Regions from separate parts of the Aquamicrobium segne genome, predicted to be linked through region 1. Evidence: riboswitches for the same ligand, from Rfam matches in the RefSeq annotation. Region 1 holds a riboswitch; each other region holds the start of a gene.
What was found. A riboswitch is a leader RNA that binds a small molecule or an ion and turns the genes downstream of it on or off. The one in region 1 is predicted to bind cobalamin.
Positions count from the first base shown of each region.

Region 2: linked by a shared signal. The riboswitch ahead of ACFPLB_RS06100 (ribonucleoside-diphosphate reductase subunit alpha) and the one ahead of ACFPLB_RS01895 (TonB-dependent receptor domain-containing protein) in region 1 are both predicted to bind cobalamin.
Region 3: linked by a shared signal. The riboswitch ahead of ACFPLB_RS13295 (TonB-dependent receptor plug domain-containing protein) and the one ahead of ACFPLB_RS01895 (TonB-dependent receptor domain-containing protein) in region 1 are both predicted to bind cobalamin.

Region 1 covers NZ_JBHSLL010000009.1:2,286-7,506, forward strand. The annotation lists gene ACFPLB_RS01880 (ABC transporter ATP-binding protein) at 1-11, opposite strand, end outside; gene ACFPLB_RS01885 (FecCD family ABC transporter permease) at 11-1,012, opposite strand; gene ACFPLB_RS01890 (ABC transporter substrate-binding protein) at 1,009-1,884, opposite strand; gene ACFPLB_RS01895 (TonB-dependent receptor domain-containing protein) at 1,884-3,779, opposite strand; cobalamin riboswitch at 3,966-4,157, opposite strand; gene ACFPLB_RS01900 (cobyric acid synthase) at 4,363-5,221, opposite strand, start outside.
Region 2 covers NZ_JBHSLL010000014.1:10,698-15,918, forward strand. The annotation lists gene eutC (ectoine utilization protein EutC) at 1-440, shown strand, start outside; gene doeA (ectoine hydrolase DoeA) at 459-1,652, shown strand; gene doeB (N(2)-acetyl-L-2,4-diaminobutanoate deacetylase DoeB) at 1,730-2,740, shown strand; cobalamin riboswitch at 2,890-3,100, shown strand; gene ACFPLB_RS06100 (ribonucleoside-diphosphate reductase subunit alpha) at 3,276-5,221, shown strand, end outside.
Region 3 covers NZ_JBHSLL010000050.1:14,808-20,028, forward strand. The annotation lists gene ACFPLB_RS13285 (argininosuccinate synthase) at 1-305, shown strand, start outside; gene ACFPLB_RS13290 (3-hydroxybutyrate dehydrogenase) at 503-1,285, shown strand; gene ACFPLB_RS13295 (TonB-dependent receptor plug domain-containing protein) at 1,454-3,334, opposite strand; cobalamin riboswitch at 3,504-3,705, opposite strand; gene purE (5-(carboxyamino)imidazole ribonucleotide mutase) at 3,825-4,322, shown strand; gene ACFPLB_RS13305 (5-(carboxyamino)imidazole ribonucleotide synthase) at 4,319-5,221, shown strand, end outside.

The DNA of each region.
Region 1 (5,221 bases):
AGGAGCGGCATCATGCCAGGCTCCGTCTTGTACGATAGACCAGCCACAGGAAAAACGGCGCCCCGACGATTGCCGTCAGCACGCCGAGCTTCAGGTCGCGCGACGGCGCGATCAGCCGCACGGCGACATCGGCGGCCAGCACCACGCAGGCGCCGCCGAGCGCGCTGGCCAGGAGCAACCGCGACGGCCGGCCGCCGACCAGTGGCCGCAGGACATGCGGCACCACCAGCCCGACGAAGCCGATGGCCCCGGCAACCGCCGTTCCCGCCCCGACACAGGCCGCGGTACCGAATACGGCGAGGAACTGCACGCGGCGCATGTCGACGCCCATGCTGGCGGCGGTCTCGGCCCCCAGCGTCAGCGCGTCAAGCGAGCGCCCGAGCGAGGCCAGCATCGCCCAGCCGACGAGGATGAAGGGCCCGGCCAGCCATACATGCGTCATCGAGCGGTCGGTGAGCGAGCCGAGCATCCAGAACATGATCTCCAGCGCCGCAAACGGGTTGGGCGACAGGTTGAGCGCCAGCGAAGTCATCGCTCCGGTAAAGCTCGACACCGCAATACCGGCAAGGATCATCAGGAGCGAATTGCCGCGCGCGCCGGCCAGCGCCTGCAAGACGATGACGGCGAGTACCGCGCCCGCCAGCGCCGCCAGCGGCAGCGCCAGCATGAAGGCGGCGGCAAGGCCCGTATAGATGGCCAGCACCGCACCAAGCGAGGCCGTGGCGCTGATGCCGAGCAGGCCGGGCTCGGCCAGCGGGTTGCGCAGATAGCCCTGAAGCACCGCACCCGACAGGCCGAGCGTTGCGCCGATCATCAGTCCAAGAATGGCGCGCGGCAGCCTGATCTCGCGCATGATCAGGCCGATCTCACCGGCCTCGCCCTGAAACAGCGCCGCAATGCTGTCACCGAAGGCGATCGCCGCCGGGCCGACCGTCAGCGACAGCAGGAACAGGGTCAGTGTTGCCAGCGACAGCGCTGCGATCAGCAGCCGGTAGCGTACTGTTTCGCTCATGGCCGTGCCCCGCCCTGCCCTGCCTTGCCCTGCACCGCCGCCCGTTGCAGCAGGAAGGCGGCTTCGAGCGTGAAGGGCGCGCCACAGATCATGTTGGGCGTCGGTGCGCTGACCGGCTGGCTCAAGGCTTCAAGCGCAGCGAAAGCGGGATGGACAAAATTTTCCTGCGCCAGTGCTGGTGCGCCATAATCACGGGAGCTGGAGGCGATGATGTCGGGTCGCGCCACGATCAACATCTCCAGCGGCACCCGGCCGCTGCCGGTGACGCCCAGCGCCTCGCCGACATTGACGAGACCGGCAGCGCGAAAAATCTCGCCAGCGAGCGTGCCCTTGCCAGCGGTGTAGCTGTTGGCGTCGTAGAGCGCGATCGAGCGCCCGCTGCGTGGCGCGGCGGCGAGATCGGCCAGCCCGGCGTCAAGTGCGGCCGCCAGTTCCCGCGCGCGTTCGTCCTGTCCGAGCAGCGCGCCGACACGTAAAATGTTGGTGCGGATATCGTCGAAGGAGCGCGAGGGCGCAAACTCCTCGACCTGGACGCCGAGCGAGCGCAGCAGGCCGACGGTGGCGCGTGAGGAGAAGGTGCCGGCGAGTACGAGGTCGGGCTTCATCAGGAAGATTTCCTCGGCCAGCGCGTGGTTAACGGCGAAGGCCTTCGCCTCCCCCGTCATCGTCGAGGAGTTGGGGTCGCTCGCCAGCACCGAGACCGAGTGAAGCTGGCCCTCGCCGGCGATCAGCATGGCGAGCTGGTCAGTGCAGACATTGATCGACACCACGCGCTGCGGCGCGGGGGCTGCCAAAACCGGTGCAGCCCAAGCGAGGGCCGCCGCCAGCAGCGCCAGCACCCGGATGGCTCTCACTGGCCGACCGCCTGTCATCAGAATGTCCGCGAGAGGCTCAGATTGATCGTCCTGCCGGGGGCGACATAGTTGGGGATACGCTCATATTTCTCGTCGAACAGGTTTTCCACCGACAGCTTCAACTGCGACTGCGGGTCGAGGCTGTAGATCGCCGAAAGATCGACCGTCGTATAGGCTGGCATGCGCTGGGTGTTGGTATGATTGGAGAAGCGGTCACCGACATGGAACACGCCCGCCTTCAGCCAGAGCTTTTCCGTTGCCTGGAAATCAGCCTCGATGGAGGCCCTGAAGCGATCCTGATAGCGGACATAGCGGTCTCTCACCTCGTTGATCGGTCGCCTGAGGTCGAGCGAAGCACGCACGCCCCAGCGATCATTGAAGCGATGGTCGAGTGTCACCTCGAGACCGGTTATCGAGACACGCTCAAGGTTCTCGGCATACAGGCTTCCTATGACGCCGCCCCAGCCGATCTGGTCCTTGATCCTGTTGCGGTAGACGCTGACGTCGAGGCTGGTCGTGTCGGTGGGACGCCAGTTCACCCCCGCCTCCCAGGAACGTGAGCGTTCCGGCCGCAGGTCGGGACTGCCGACGCCGATCTCCGGGTCGTCGTAATAGAGGTCGTTGAAGGTCGGCGCGCGGAAGCCGGTGCCATGCGAGGCGCGCACGATCAGTTCCGGCAGGACGGCATAGCTGGCGCCGATATTGTAGGTGGTGGCCTCGCCGAACTGCTCGTTGTGGTCGAAGCGCAGGCCAGCGTCCACGGTAAGATCGCCGAACTCCAGCGAGTATTGCGAGAATACCGCCGCAAGGTCGCGCTTCTTCACCGCGTAATTGCCGGTGGAGTTGATCTCCTCGCGATACGCCTCGACACCGAAGCCGAGAATATGGTCGACCGTGCCGGTGGCGAAGGATTTTTCCGTTGATGCCAGCATGCCGTAGCGCGTGGTGCCGAAGATGTTCTCGACGGCGACGCCGTCGCGGAAATTCGTTGCCTCATCCTTGCCGGCGCTGAATTCGAGCGTTGATTTCCAGTCCGGGGAGTGGTCGAGCCTGGCGCCGATCTTCCCGCTCAGCGTGTCCCTCTCGGTCTCGTTCAGACCGAGCAGAGAGCCGGGGCGCGGCTTGTTGTCGTATTGAGTGCGCGCCCGCGAGGCGAGGCCGGTGGAATAGATCCGACCCCAATCGTAGTCCTTCGACAGCGAATAGTGCAGCGAGCCGCGTGCAAAGCCGTTATCGTCGGGCTCGTGGCCCGACCAACTCGGAACGGTGAAGTCGTAGCCGCGCGTGCCAAACAGGCTGCCGCCGAAGGAATAGTCCCAACCACTTTCGCTGCGTCCCATCCTGTCAACCGCCAGCGTGCCGCCCCATGGATGCATGACGCCCGCCGTCACTGTGGTGCATGAAGGGTTGCCATTGGCGCAGGGCCCGCCCTGTCTGGTGATGATGTTGATGATGCCGCCGATGGCATCCGCGCCATATTGCGCCGAATGCGCACCCTTGGCGATCTCGACGCGCTCGATCGATTCGAGCGGGATGTTGAACAGCGCCGCCGAGGCGCTGGTGGCGGCGGCAACGCGCACGCCATTGACCAGAACCAGCGTCTGCGATTCGGTGGTGCCGCGAAGCGAGGCCCCGCCAGCCGCGCCCATGCCGCCGTTCAGACTAACCGAGACGCCGGTATGGTTCTTCAGCAATGAGGCCAGATCGGCGGCGGCGGAACGCTCGATCTCCTCCCGCGCAATGACCGTCACCGAAGAGGTGGTGCGCTCCAGCGACGAGGTTCTTCTGAGCGGCGTCGTCACCGTGATCGTATCGAGGACGGTCACGCCGCCCAAATCGGGCAGGCTCTGGGCCTGTGCCGCGCTCGTAAGGGCAAGCGCGCATGCGCCGGCTGCGAATATGGTCCTGTTCATTCTGGTCCCCTGCATCAAGGCCGCGCAGCGCACGCCCCCATGATCCGACATCAACCGCAGGCTGGTCGGGGCAACAGGCTGAAGAAACGAAGGCTCCACCCTGCGGCCGTTCCGGCACGCGGCAACATGACTTTCTCGTGTCACCGCGACGGACGACCGCGCCTGGCCAATACCCCCGTGGCCCGGCATGGGTGACTGGAAAAGGCAGGTCTCCTGACTTCCGCGTCGGCGCTTCCTTCCGCCTTCCCGGCCATGCGGCCAGTGGCGTCGTGGAAGAAAGCTCAGCGGTTACAGTTGCGGGGGCAGTCCGGCTTCGACCTTGCGGTTTACCGTGTTCCCTTTTGATCCGTAAACGGAACCATTTCCAAAAACACGGAAATCACCTGCCACATAAAATGTCAATCCCGCCGCCCCGTTCCTGCGAATGGGTGCTGCTTGCCGTGCATCCGTTCCTGTGGAGAGCAATGGACGAAACCATGCAGGCAAGCAGATGCCGGGGCGACAACTCCCGAAATCCACGGGTAGGAAGCCCGGCGCGACGCAGTGTCGCGGATCGCGTTTCTTACGACGGTGGCGCGGCTTTTCATCTGGCGTGGCTGAGCATTTCGTCTACCGCCAGATGCTTCTCCAGATGGGCGGCGAGCGCGTCGAGCGTCTCCTCAATCTGCCGGTTATAGTCGAGACCGGCGGCCTGCCCGCCGAGCCGCGCCAGCCACGCCGCGCGCTGGGCATCATTGGCGAACACCCCGTGCAGATAGGTACCCGTCACCTTGCCGCCCGGCGTGGTCGCGCCTTCCGGCCCGGCATCGTCGAGAATGGCGAAGGGCCGGGCGCGGTCTTTTCCTTGCGTGGCGCCCATATGCATCTCGTAGCCGGAGAGCGGAATACCGTCGGCGCTGCGGCCCGTCACCGCGCGCAACGTCTTTTCCTTCGACAGCACGGTCGTCACATCGAGCAGGCCAAGACCTTCGGCCATGCTTGTCGTGCCCTCGATGCCGTCAGGGTCGGCAATCGTGCGGCCGAGCATCTGGTAACCGCCACACAGGCCAAGCACATGGCCGCCGCGCCGCAGATGTGCGGCGATGTCAATGTCGAACCCGGCCGCGCGCAGGGCGGCAAGGCCGGACAGCGTCGATTTCGAGCCGGGCAGCAGCACCAGCGCCGCATCACCCGGCAGGGCCGAACCCGGCCAGACGCGCACAAGGTCAACGTCCGGCTCCGCCTCCAGCGGGTCGAGATCGTCAAAATTCGACACATGCGGCAGGATCGGAACCGCGATGCGCACGCGCCCGCCGGACACGCGCGCACCGTCCTTGCGGGTGAGGCCTAGCGCATCCTCCGCCGGGAGCTTTCGCGCGTCGGGAAAGTGCGGCACGAGACCGAAGGCCGCCCAGCCGGTGCGCCGCGCAATCTCGACCATCCCGTCCGCAAACAGCGCGGGA
Region 2 (5,221 bases), on a different contig from region 1:
TGCGCGCCTTTGCTGATGGGGTGCAAGCGGTTGCAGGCGCCGACATCATCGTGACGACGACGCCGAGCGAGATACCGATTCTGCATGCAAAATGGCTGGAGGCAGGACAGCATGTGACCGCAATGGGGTCGGACGCCGAGCACAAGAACGAGATTGATCCGGCAGTTTTACAACGCGCAACACTTTATGTTGCCGACCGTCTTGGCCAGACGCGGGTTCTGGGTGAATTGCACCATGCCATCAAGGCGGGCCTGATTGATGCGGAGGCGGGTTTTGCCGAATTGGGCCAGGTGATTGCGGGAAAGTCAGCCGGTCGCCAGAGCAGGCAAGACATCACGATCTGCGATCTGACCGGCACCGGCGTTCAGGACACGGCCATTGCCACATTGGCGCGAGACCATGCGGCCAATGCCGGTGTCGGCACAAATTTTGACAGTTGAACCGAGGAGTTTCGTAACATGACATCGGCTTCTTTGAAATTTACCCGCGAGGAATATGCCGCACGGCTGGCCAAAACGCGCCATGCCATGGAGGCAAAAGGCATCGACGCGCTGATTGTCAGCGACCCATCCAACATGGCCTGGCTGACCGGCTATGATGGCTGGTCGTTTTACGTGCATCAGGCGGTGATTGTGCCGCCGACCGGTGAGCCGATCTGGTACGGGCGCGGGCAGGATGCCAATGGTGCCAGGCGCACCGCCTATCTCGATCATGGCAATATCATTGGCTATGACGATCACTATGTGCAGTCAACCGAGCGTCATCCGATGGATTTTCTCTCCACGGTTCTGGCTGATCGCGGCCTCGACAGGCTGGTGATCGGTGTCGAGATGGACAATTACTGGTTTTCTGCTGCTGCCTTTGCCGCGTTGCAAAAGGGGCTGCCCAATGCGCGCTTTACCGATGCCACGGCGCTGGTCAACTGGCAGCGCGCCATCAAGAGCGCAACTGAAATCGACTATATGCGCAAGGCAGCGCGCATTGTCGAAGCAATGCATGCCCGCATTCTTGACCGTGTCGAGGTCGGGATGCGCAAATGCGATCTTGTTGCAGAAATCTATGATGTCGCAATACGCGGTGTTGACGGCCCTGACGGTCGTTTTGGCGGTGACTATCCGGCCATCGTCCCATTGCTGCCATCGGGTGCAGATGCATCAGCCCCGCATCTGACATGGGACGACAAGCCGATGCGCGTCAATGAAGGCACTTTTTTCGAGATTGCCGGTTGCTACAACCGCTATCATGTGCCGCTGTCACGCACTGTTTTCCTCGGCAAGCCGACACAGGCATTTCTGGATGCCGAAAAGGCGACACTGGAAGGCATGGAAGCCGGTCTTGCCGCGGCCCGGCCCGGCAACACCTGTGAAGACATCGCCAACGGGTTTTTCGGTGTTTTGAAGAAATACGGCATCGTCAAGGATAACCGCACCGGCTATTCGATCGGCCTGTCTTATCCGCCGGACTGGGGTGAGCGCACCATGAGCCTGAGGCCCGGTGACAGAACCGAGCTGAAACCCGGCATGACCTTCCATTTCATGACCGGCCTGTGGCTGGAAGATATGGGGCTGGAGATCACCGAATCCATTCTGATTACCGAAACAGGTGTCGAGTGTCTGGCCAATGTGCCACGGGAATTGTTTGTGAAGGCATGAGGCAAGAAGGATATGGGCCGTATTTTTCTCCTCCCTTCTTTGACTAAATATATCGAGCAACTTGCATGAGACCTGACATGTTGGACAAGCATCTTCGCCCGTCACCGATCTCGCCCACCATCGATCTTGATGCGCAAGGGGTGCAACATGGTTTTTTACGGCTGCCTTATAGCCGTGACGATTCCGCATGGGGCTCGGTGATGGTACCGATTTGCGTGATCCGCAATGGAAGCGGACCAACCGCATTGTTGACCGGGGCCAATCATGGTGACGAATATGAAGGACCGCTGGCGCTTTATGATCTGGCGCGCAGCCTGAAGCTGGAGGATGTGGCTGGCACAATCATCATCATTCCAGGCATGAATTATCCGGCATTTCGGGTAGGAACGCGCACCTCGCCGATTGACAAGGGCAATATGAACCGCAGCTTTCCGGGCCGACCCGACGGCACGGTAACGGAAAAGATCGCCGACTATATCACCCGCCATTTGCTGCCACACGCCGATCTTGTGCTCGACTTTCATTCGGGCGGACGCACGCTCGATTTTCTGCCATTCTGTGCTGCCCATATTCTGCCGGACAAGGAGCAGGAGCGGCGAGCATTCGCCGCAGTCGAAGCATTTTGCGCGCCCTATTCGATGCGCATGCTCGAAATCGACGCTGTCGGCATGTACGACACGACTGCCGAAGAGATGGGCAAGGTGTTTATCACCACAGAGCTGGGCGGTGGCGGCACATCGCGCGCCCAAACCGTGCAGATTGCACGCAAGGGTGTCTTGAACGTGCTGCGCCATGCAGGGCTGGTTGACGGCGTGGTCGAACAGACACCAACAACATGGCTGGATATGCCGGGTGATGATTGCTTTGCCTTCGCGCAAGAAGACGGGATGATCGAAACCATGGTTGATCTTGGTGGTACGGTAACAAAGGGAATGGTGATTGCGCGGGTGTGGGGCACGGGCCGCACCGGTGTTGCCCCGCAGGAAATCCACGCAAAGATGGACGGCCTGCTGGTCGCCCGCCACTTCCCCGGTCTGGTGAAGGCGGGCGACTGTGCCAGCGTGATCGCCATTCACGAAACCGGTTGAAATGCTCTGACACGATCAGGCAGAAACTCACGCTGTGTTCCAAGCGTTTGCCCCCATTTTCATTCGCGGCAAGCGAAGAGGGCGAAACAGGTGGCACTTATTATCGGATGACGAATCTCTACCTGTTGACATTAAATTCCTGTCACATACTAGATGTATGTCGTTATGGTTCTTCCGAGTCGTTTTTCTTGGAAGCTAAGAGGGAAGCCGGTGCGTGTATTTCGCAAATCCGGCGCTGCCCCCGCAACTGTAAGCAGCAAGTTGCTGTCCGCATAATGCCACTGGTGTGAAGACACCGGGAAGGCTGGACAGTGACAATGACCTGCGAGCCAGGAGACCTGCCATGGCGATGTTGAACGAACCTCGGGCGGGGTGTCCCGGCGGTGCGCCTTGCCTGTATGCGCGGTGATGCCGCGTCCAGCCGGCATGCGTTCCTCCAGATCCCCGTCCACAGCGCCACGGGGACAAGATGTCGGCAAGCGTTTCGATCCAGACCAAGGAGAGCCATTCGGCTCCGATCTCATTACAATCTTCGATGCAGCCGCCCGTCGAACCCGGCTGGCGTGTAATCCGCCGCAACGGGGCGGTGACGCCGTTCGACCCGGTCAAGATCACAGTGGCGCTGACCAAGGCCTTCCTGGCAGTCGAAGGGTCTACCGCAGCCGGATCGCGGCGCGTGCATGATATTGTTGCGGAACTGACCGAACAGGTGGTGACGGTTTTGACGCGGCGGATTGGCGAAGGCCGCACCTTCCACATTGAGGATGTGCAGGATCAGGTCGAACTGGCCTTGATGCGCGGCGAACATCACCGCGTTGCCCGCGCCTATGTGCTTTATCGCGAAGACCGCGCCCGTGAGCGTGCCGCCGCAAAGGCAGACAGCATCGAGACCGCCGCCCCCAAACTCAATGTCCGCGCTGAGGACGGCACGCTTTCACCACTCGATCAGGCGCGGCTGGCGGCGGTGGTCAGCGAGGCTTGCGAGGGTCTGGAGGCGGTGTCAGCCGACGCGATCCTCACCGAGACGCAGCGAAATCTCTATGATGGGGTCTCGCTCGACGAATTGTCACTGGCGCCAATCCTGGCCGCGCGTACGCTGATCGAGCAGGAGCCGAATTACGCTTTCGTCTCCGCTCGCCTGTTGCTCGACAGGCTGCGCCGCGAGGCGCTGACGCTTGTTTCCGGCCGCGCCGAGCAGGCGACGCAAGGAGAGATGAGCGGGCGTTATGCCACTTATTTCGCGGATTTCGTAAAGACCGGCATTGATGCCGGGCTGATTGACCCCGAACTTGACCGCTTCGACCTTGCCCGTCTGGGTGCCGCACTCAAGCCGGAGCGGGATTTGAATTTCCAGTATCTCGGCCTTCAGACGCTTTATGACCGTTATTTCCTGCACACCGGGGCCAAGCGTTTTGAGCTGCCGCAAGCCTTCTTCATGCGCGTCGCCATGGGGCTGGCTATACGCGAAATCGACCGCGAGGCGCGCGCCATCGAGTTCTACGACCTGCTGTCGTCCTTTGATTTCATGGCCTCGACGCCGACCCTGTTCAATTCAGGCACGACGCGACCGCAGCTTTCCTCCTGCTTCCTGACCACCATTGGTGATGATCTGGAAGCGATCTTCAAAGGCGTCAAGGACAATGCGCTGCTGGCCAAATATTCGGGCGGGCTTGGCAATGACTGGACGCCGGTGCGTGGCCTTGGCGCGCATATCAAGGGCACCAATGGCGAAAGCCAGGGGGTGGTGCCGTTCCTGAAAGTCGCCAATGACACGGCGATTGCCGTCAACCAGGGCGGCAAGCGCAAGGGTGCGGTCTGTGCCTATCTGGAGACCTGGCACATCGATATTGAGGAATTCCTCGATCTGAGAAAAAACACCGGCGACGACCGCCGCCGCACCCATGACATGAACACGGCAAACTGGGTGCCGGACCTGTTCATGCAACGGGTGGAGGAGGACGGCGAATGGACGCTGTTCTCACCCGACGAGACCCCCTGCCTGCACGACCTCACCGGCAATTCGTTCCGCAAGGCCTATGAGGGCTATGAGGCATGGGCAGCGGCTGGCAAGCTAAAAGTGTTCCGCAAGGTCCGGGCGCTCGATCTGTGGCGCAAGATGCTGACCATGCTGTTTGAGACCGGCCATCCGTGGATTACCTTCAAGGATCCGTGCAACATCCGCTCGCCACAGGGCCATGTCGGCGTTGTGCATTCATCCAATCTGTGCACCGAGATCACGCTCAACACCTCAAAGGATGAGGTCGCGGTCTGCAATCTCGGCTCGGTCAACCTTCTCAATCACGTCACCGAACAGGGGCTTGATCTCGACCGGCTGGCGAAAACTGTCGGCACGGCGATGCGCATGCTCGACAATGTCATCGACATCAATTTCTATACCATTCCCGAGGCACGGGCCTCGAATCTGAAGCATCGCCCGGTCGGCCTTGGCCTGATGGGTTTTCAGGATGTAATCCAGAAACT
Region 3 (5,221 bases), on a different contig from region 1:
ATGAGTTGATGCCGCGCTATGCGGAACTGATCTATAATGGCTTCTGGTATTCGCCCGAGCGTGAAATGCTGCAGGCGCTGATCGACAAGAGCCAGGAAGATGTTGAGGGCACAGTGCGGCTCAAGCTCTATAAGGGCAATGTGATTGTTACCGGCCGCAAATCGGCAAAGTCGCTCTATCGCGATGATCTGGTCACTTTTGAAGATGATCGCGGCGCTTATGACCAGAAAGATGCGGAAGGGTTTATTCGCCTTAATGCGCTGCGTCTGCGTACACTGGCCGCACGTCGCCGCAATCAGGGCTGAATTAACTTTTTTCAAGCATATTTTGATCCCGAAACTGGTTTTCAGTTTAAAGCCTGTCTCTTGAACCGGAAACCAGTTTCGAGAGACAGGTTTTAATCTTGGCGGGAGCTTTTGCGACCGCATTTTTGATCCGGCAGGATTGGTTTCAGGTAGGGCATCGTTTATATTGCGCCGCAATATGGACAGGAGGGCATAGCATGACCGCCTCGCGCACTGCCATCATTACCGGCTCAACCTCCGGGATCGGCCTTGCTATTGCCCAAGTGCTGGCGCTGGAAGGCTGTAATATCGTCGTCAATTCTTTTTCCGATACGGCGCAGGATCATGAGATCGCCGCTGAACTTGCCCGCACCCATGGTGTTGAGGCCGTCTATATCGCAGCAGACATGTCAAATCCGGCCGCCTGTCGCAATCTGGTGACACAGGCTGCTGAACGCTTCGGCGGTGTTGACATTCTCGTCAATAATGCCGGTATCCAGCATGTTGCGCCGGTTGAGGAATTCCCCATCGACAAATGGGAAGCCATCATCGCTATCAACCTGTCTTCGGCGTTTCACACCATTGCGGCAGCGCTTCCTGTGATGAGGGGGCAAGGCAGCGGGCGCATCGTCAATATCGCCTCGGCGCATGGGCTGGTCGCCTCGCCGTTCAAATCGGCCTATGTGGCGGCCAAGCATGGCATTGTGGGCCTGACCAAGACCGTGGCGCTGGAAGTGGCGCAAGACCACATCACCTGCAATGCAGTGTGCCCCGGCTATGTGCTGACCCCGCTGGTTGAAGCCCAGATCCCCGACCAGATGAAAACCCATAATATGGATCGCGACACGGTGGTGCGTGAAGTGATGCTGGAAAAACAGCCGACCAGAGAGTTTGTCAGCGTCGGGCAGGTGGCGGCTTGCGTGGTGTTTTTATGCTCGCCAGCGGCTGCACAGATTAACGGTGCCCATATTTCGGTCGATGGCGGCTGGGTGGCGCAATGATCGCATTATAGCTGCTTCATAAGGGGTTAAAGCCTGTCTTTCGAACTGGACCAGTTTCAGGATAAAGTTCGAGAGACAGGCATGCGTAAAAATAAAAATGCTCTAAGCTCTTGTTTTAGCCGCATTTGTGCTTGCGTCAGATGTAACCATCTGTGCTCGCAAAATGCTCTAGAATTTTGCCTTGATGCCAGCAAAAGCCGAGATGCCGGGCGTACCATAGCCCTTTACCGTCTGATACTTCTCGTTCAACAGGTTCTCGCCGCGAAGATAGACTTCGGTGGAGTCGGTCAGTTGATAGGCAACCCTGGCGTTGAGGAGAAGATAATCATCGAGTTTGCTATTGCCGTCCATGATGTCTGCTGCAAACTTCAAATCTGCGCCGATGGTCCATTTCTCGGCAGGTTTGGCCAAGGTCGACAGAACAAAGGCATGTCTGGGGATTCGCGAGTTGCGCTCACCATTTTCAGACTTTGAATCTGTGTAGGTATAGGAGCCGCCTATATCGAGCCAATCGGTTGCTGCATAGGTGAAAGAGGTTTCAACGCCTCGCGAACGGGTGGTTCCAGGCACTTGTTCGTAGCCGTTTCCATATATGATCAGATTATCGACATCGATTGAGAAATAAGTGACGTCTGCCACAAGGCGGTCATTCCAAAATGATTGTCCGATACCGATATCAAAACTTTTACTGGTTTCTGGTTTTAGATCCACATTGCCAACAGGCCCTCCCGGAAAACCCCAATCCGGGTCGGGGGGGAAAGGGGGCGCATAGAGTTCGTAAAGGCTTGGCGCCCGGAAACCTGTTCCAAAAGAGGAATGGAGACGGGTTCCGGTATGGGAAAGCGTGTAAGAGGCGGTGCCCCTGTAAGTCGTATGACCGCCAAATTCGGAATGTTCATCGTGACGCAAGCCAGCCGTGATGACGAGGTCTTCGAGAGGGCTGAGAATTGCCTGACCCCATACGCCGGTAAGATCGTATTTGTCGTTGGTCGGCGGCGAGGTAATGACCTTGGCCTGTTGCCGTTCATGGTCGAGGCCATATTGCAACAGGACTGCATCGTTTACTTCAAATGAGCCCTGATAGTCGAATTTCTGCCGCTGGCCGATATATCTGAAGATTGAGATGTAGCCCCCGTATTCGGAGGTGTCTTCCCGATCCACCTTGAAGCCTTGAATGGAGAAGGTGTTTTTCAGCCGTCCGTCCATGAGATCAAGGTTGAAACCGGCGCGCCCGCCTAGTGATTTGCTTATCTCTTCATTGACAAGATTATCCGCTCCCTCGTTGTCATACTGCGCTTTGGCATCTATATAGAGTGCAGAACCGAATACAGAGAATGCTTCGTTGATACGGTGTTCAGCGACGAGATCGACTGTGGCATTTTTATAGCCGTCGCGCTCTGGAAAACCGGCAGCGGCTGAAATGCCATCAGTATAGAGGCCGGAAATATTTGTGGCGAAATGTGAGCCCTCATTGGCGGCAGTAAAACCATAGCGGCCGCGCACCGTGCCAAAGGAGCCGCCTTCAGCCTCGACAATATGATGAAGGCCGCTTTCAGCTTCACCCATTGTTGAAATGTCAACCAGCCCGGCAATGGCGTTGGAGCCATAAAGGGTGCTTTGGGAACCTTTCAGAACCTCGATATTGTTAATTCCGCCAGTGAGAAGATGCTGGTAATGGGTCTGGACCTGCGTGTTGGAAGGATCGGAAATATCGATGCCGTTATAGAGGGTCTTGACATAGCCTGAACCAAGACCGCGTATGAACAAACCGCTTCGCGCTCCAAGCCCGCCGTTATTGGCGATGGAGACGCCGGGCAATAAATTCAGATAGTCGCTCACCACCGGGAGGGATTTCGCCTCGATCTGTGCCTGTGTGATCTGCTCAACCGTGGAGCCGGTTTTATTTTCTTCGGTTGCTGTGCGGTTGGCGGTTACTGAAATGGTTTGCAGTTCAATGACATCATCGTCCTGGGCAATGTTGTCTTGCGCCCATGCTGTGCTGCCCAGAAGCAGCGCACAGGCACTGCCGGTCCAAAAATATTTTCTCATCACCTACCCCAAAGGCCGGGCATTCATGCGCCAGCAGTTTTTATTTCCACCGCAGTCATGACAGGCAAAAGAGGGGTTTGACATCCACCTTGCAGGCCGTAGAGCACGCGGCAACACTTATCGTGTCACCGCAACGGACGGCCGCGCCTGATTCCACCCCGGAATCAGGAATGGGTGACTGGAACCGGCAGGTCTCCTGACTTTCGCGTCATTGCCTCCAGCCGCCTTCCCGGACCGTTATTTAGATCCAGTGGCATGTCGGAGAGAGGCTCGGCGTCTACAGTTGCGGGGGCAGTCGCGGTTTTGCCGATTTTCCGGCTGACCGTGTTCCCTTTTCATCCGTATTCGGAACCGTTTCCAGCCATGACGCTAATCATTGCCGGGCCTGTTTGTCAATTCACCTGTATAGTGCTGCTTGCTTCAGTGGCTTGTTCTTGCAGGCATGCAAAAATTCCGCTACGTCCCCGCTTTACCAAGTGGAGCCAAGGCCTTGACCGACACACAAGCCGATGTCGCCATCATCATGGGCAGCCAGTCCGATTGGGCAACCATGCGCCATGCGGCTGAAACGCTGGCCGCATTGGGTGTTTCTTATAAAAGCCTGATTATTTCGGCGCATCGCACACCGCAGCGTCTGTATGATTTTGCTACCGGGGCAAAGGCTGCCGGTTACAAGATTGTGGTGGCAGGCGCTGGTGGAGCCGCGCATCTTCCCGGCATGGCTGCTTCGATGACGCCTTTGCCGGTTTTTGGCGTTCCGGTGGAATCAAAAGCCTTGTCGGGGCAGGATTCGCTTTTGTCCATCGTGCAGATGCCTGCTGGCGTTCCGGTTGGCACAATGGCCATCGGCAAGGCCGGTGCAGTCAATGCAGCCCTTCTTGCCGCTGCCGTGCTGGCGCTTGATGATGCAGAACTGGCCGGGCGGCTGGATGCATGGCGCGCACAGCAGACACAAAATGTGGCGCTTGAGCCGAAGGATGATGCCTGATGCTGGCTCCTGGATCGACCATCGGCATTATCGGCGGCGGCCAGCTTGGCCGGATGCTGGCCATGGCTGCGGCGCGCCTTGGCTATCATATCGCCATTTTGGAGCCGCAGGCTGAGTGTCCGGCAGCCCAGCTTGCCAACCGGCATATTGTTGCCGCCTATGATGACCCTGCCGGATTGGCGGAACTGGCTGCAATCAGCGCTGTCATCACCTATGAATTTGAAAATGTGCCGGTGGAGGCTGTTGAGGCTTTGGCTGCCAAAGTGCCGGTTTTGCCGCCACCGCGCGCGCTGGAAATGTCACAGGACCGGCTGGTGGAAAAGCAGTTTCTAAACAGCATTGGAATTGGCACGGCACCGTTTCTGGCGGTGGACAGTGATGCGGATCTGGCCTCTGCCTTGCAGGATTTTGGCGGCAATGGTGTCTTGAAAACACGCCGCATGGGCTATGATGGCAAGGGTCAGCGTGTATTTCGCAACACAAAAAGCACGGATTGCGCTGGTGTCTTTGAGGACATGGGAGGTGTGCCGCTCATTCTGGAAGGGCTGATTTCCTTTGAGCGTGAAATATCGGTGATTGGCGCGCGTGACGCCAACGGCCATGTGGCGATTTACGATGCGGCTGAGAACGTGCATCGCGATGGCATTTTGCACACTTCAACTGTGCCGGCAGCCATTTCACCGGCCATGGCTGGCAGCGCCGGTGAGGCCACTGCCACTTTGCTTGACGCGCTTGGCTATGTCGGGGTGATCGGCGTGGAGTTCTTTGCGCTGGAGGACGGGTCGCTGCTGGTCAATGAAATGGCTCCGCGTGTGCATAATTCCGGGCACTGGACGGAAGTTGCCTGCACCATTTCGCAGTTTGAGCAGCATATCAGGGCCATTGCCGGGCTGACGCTG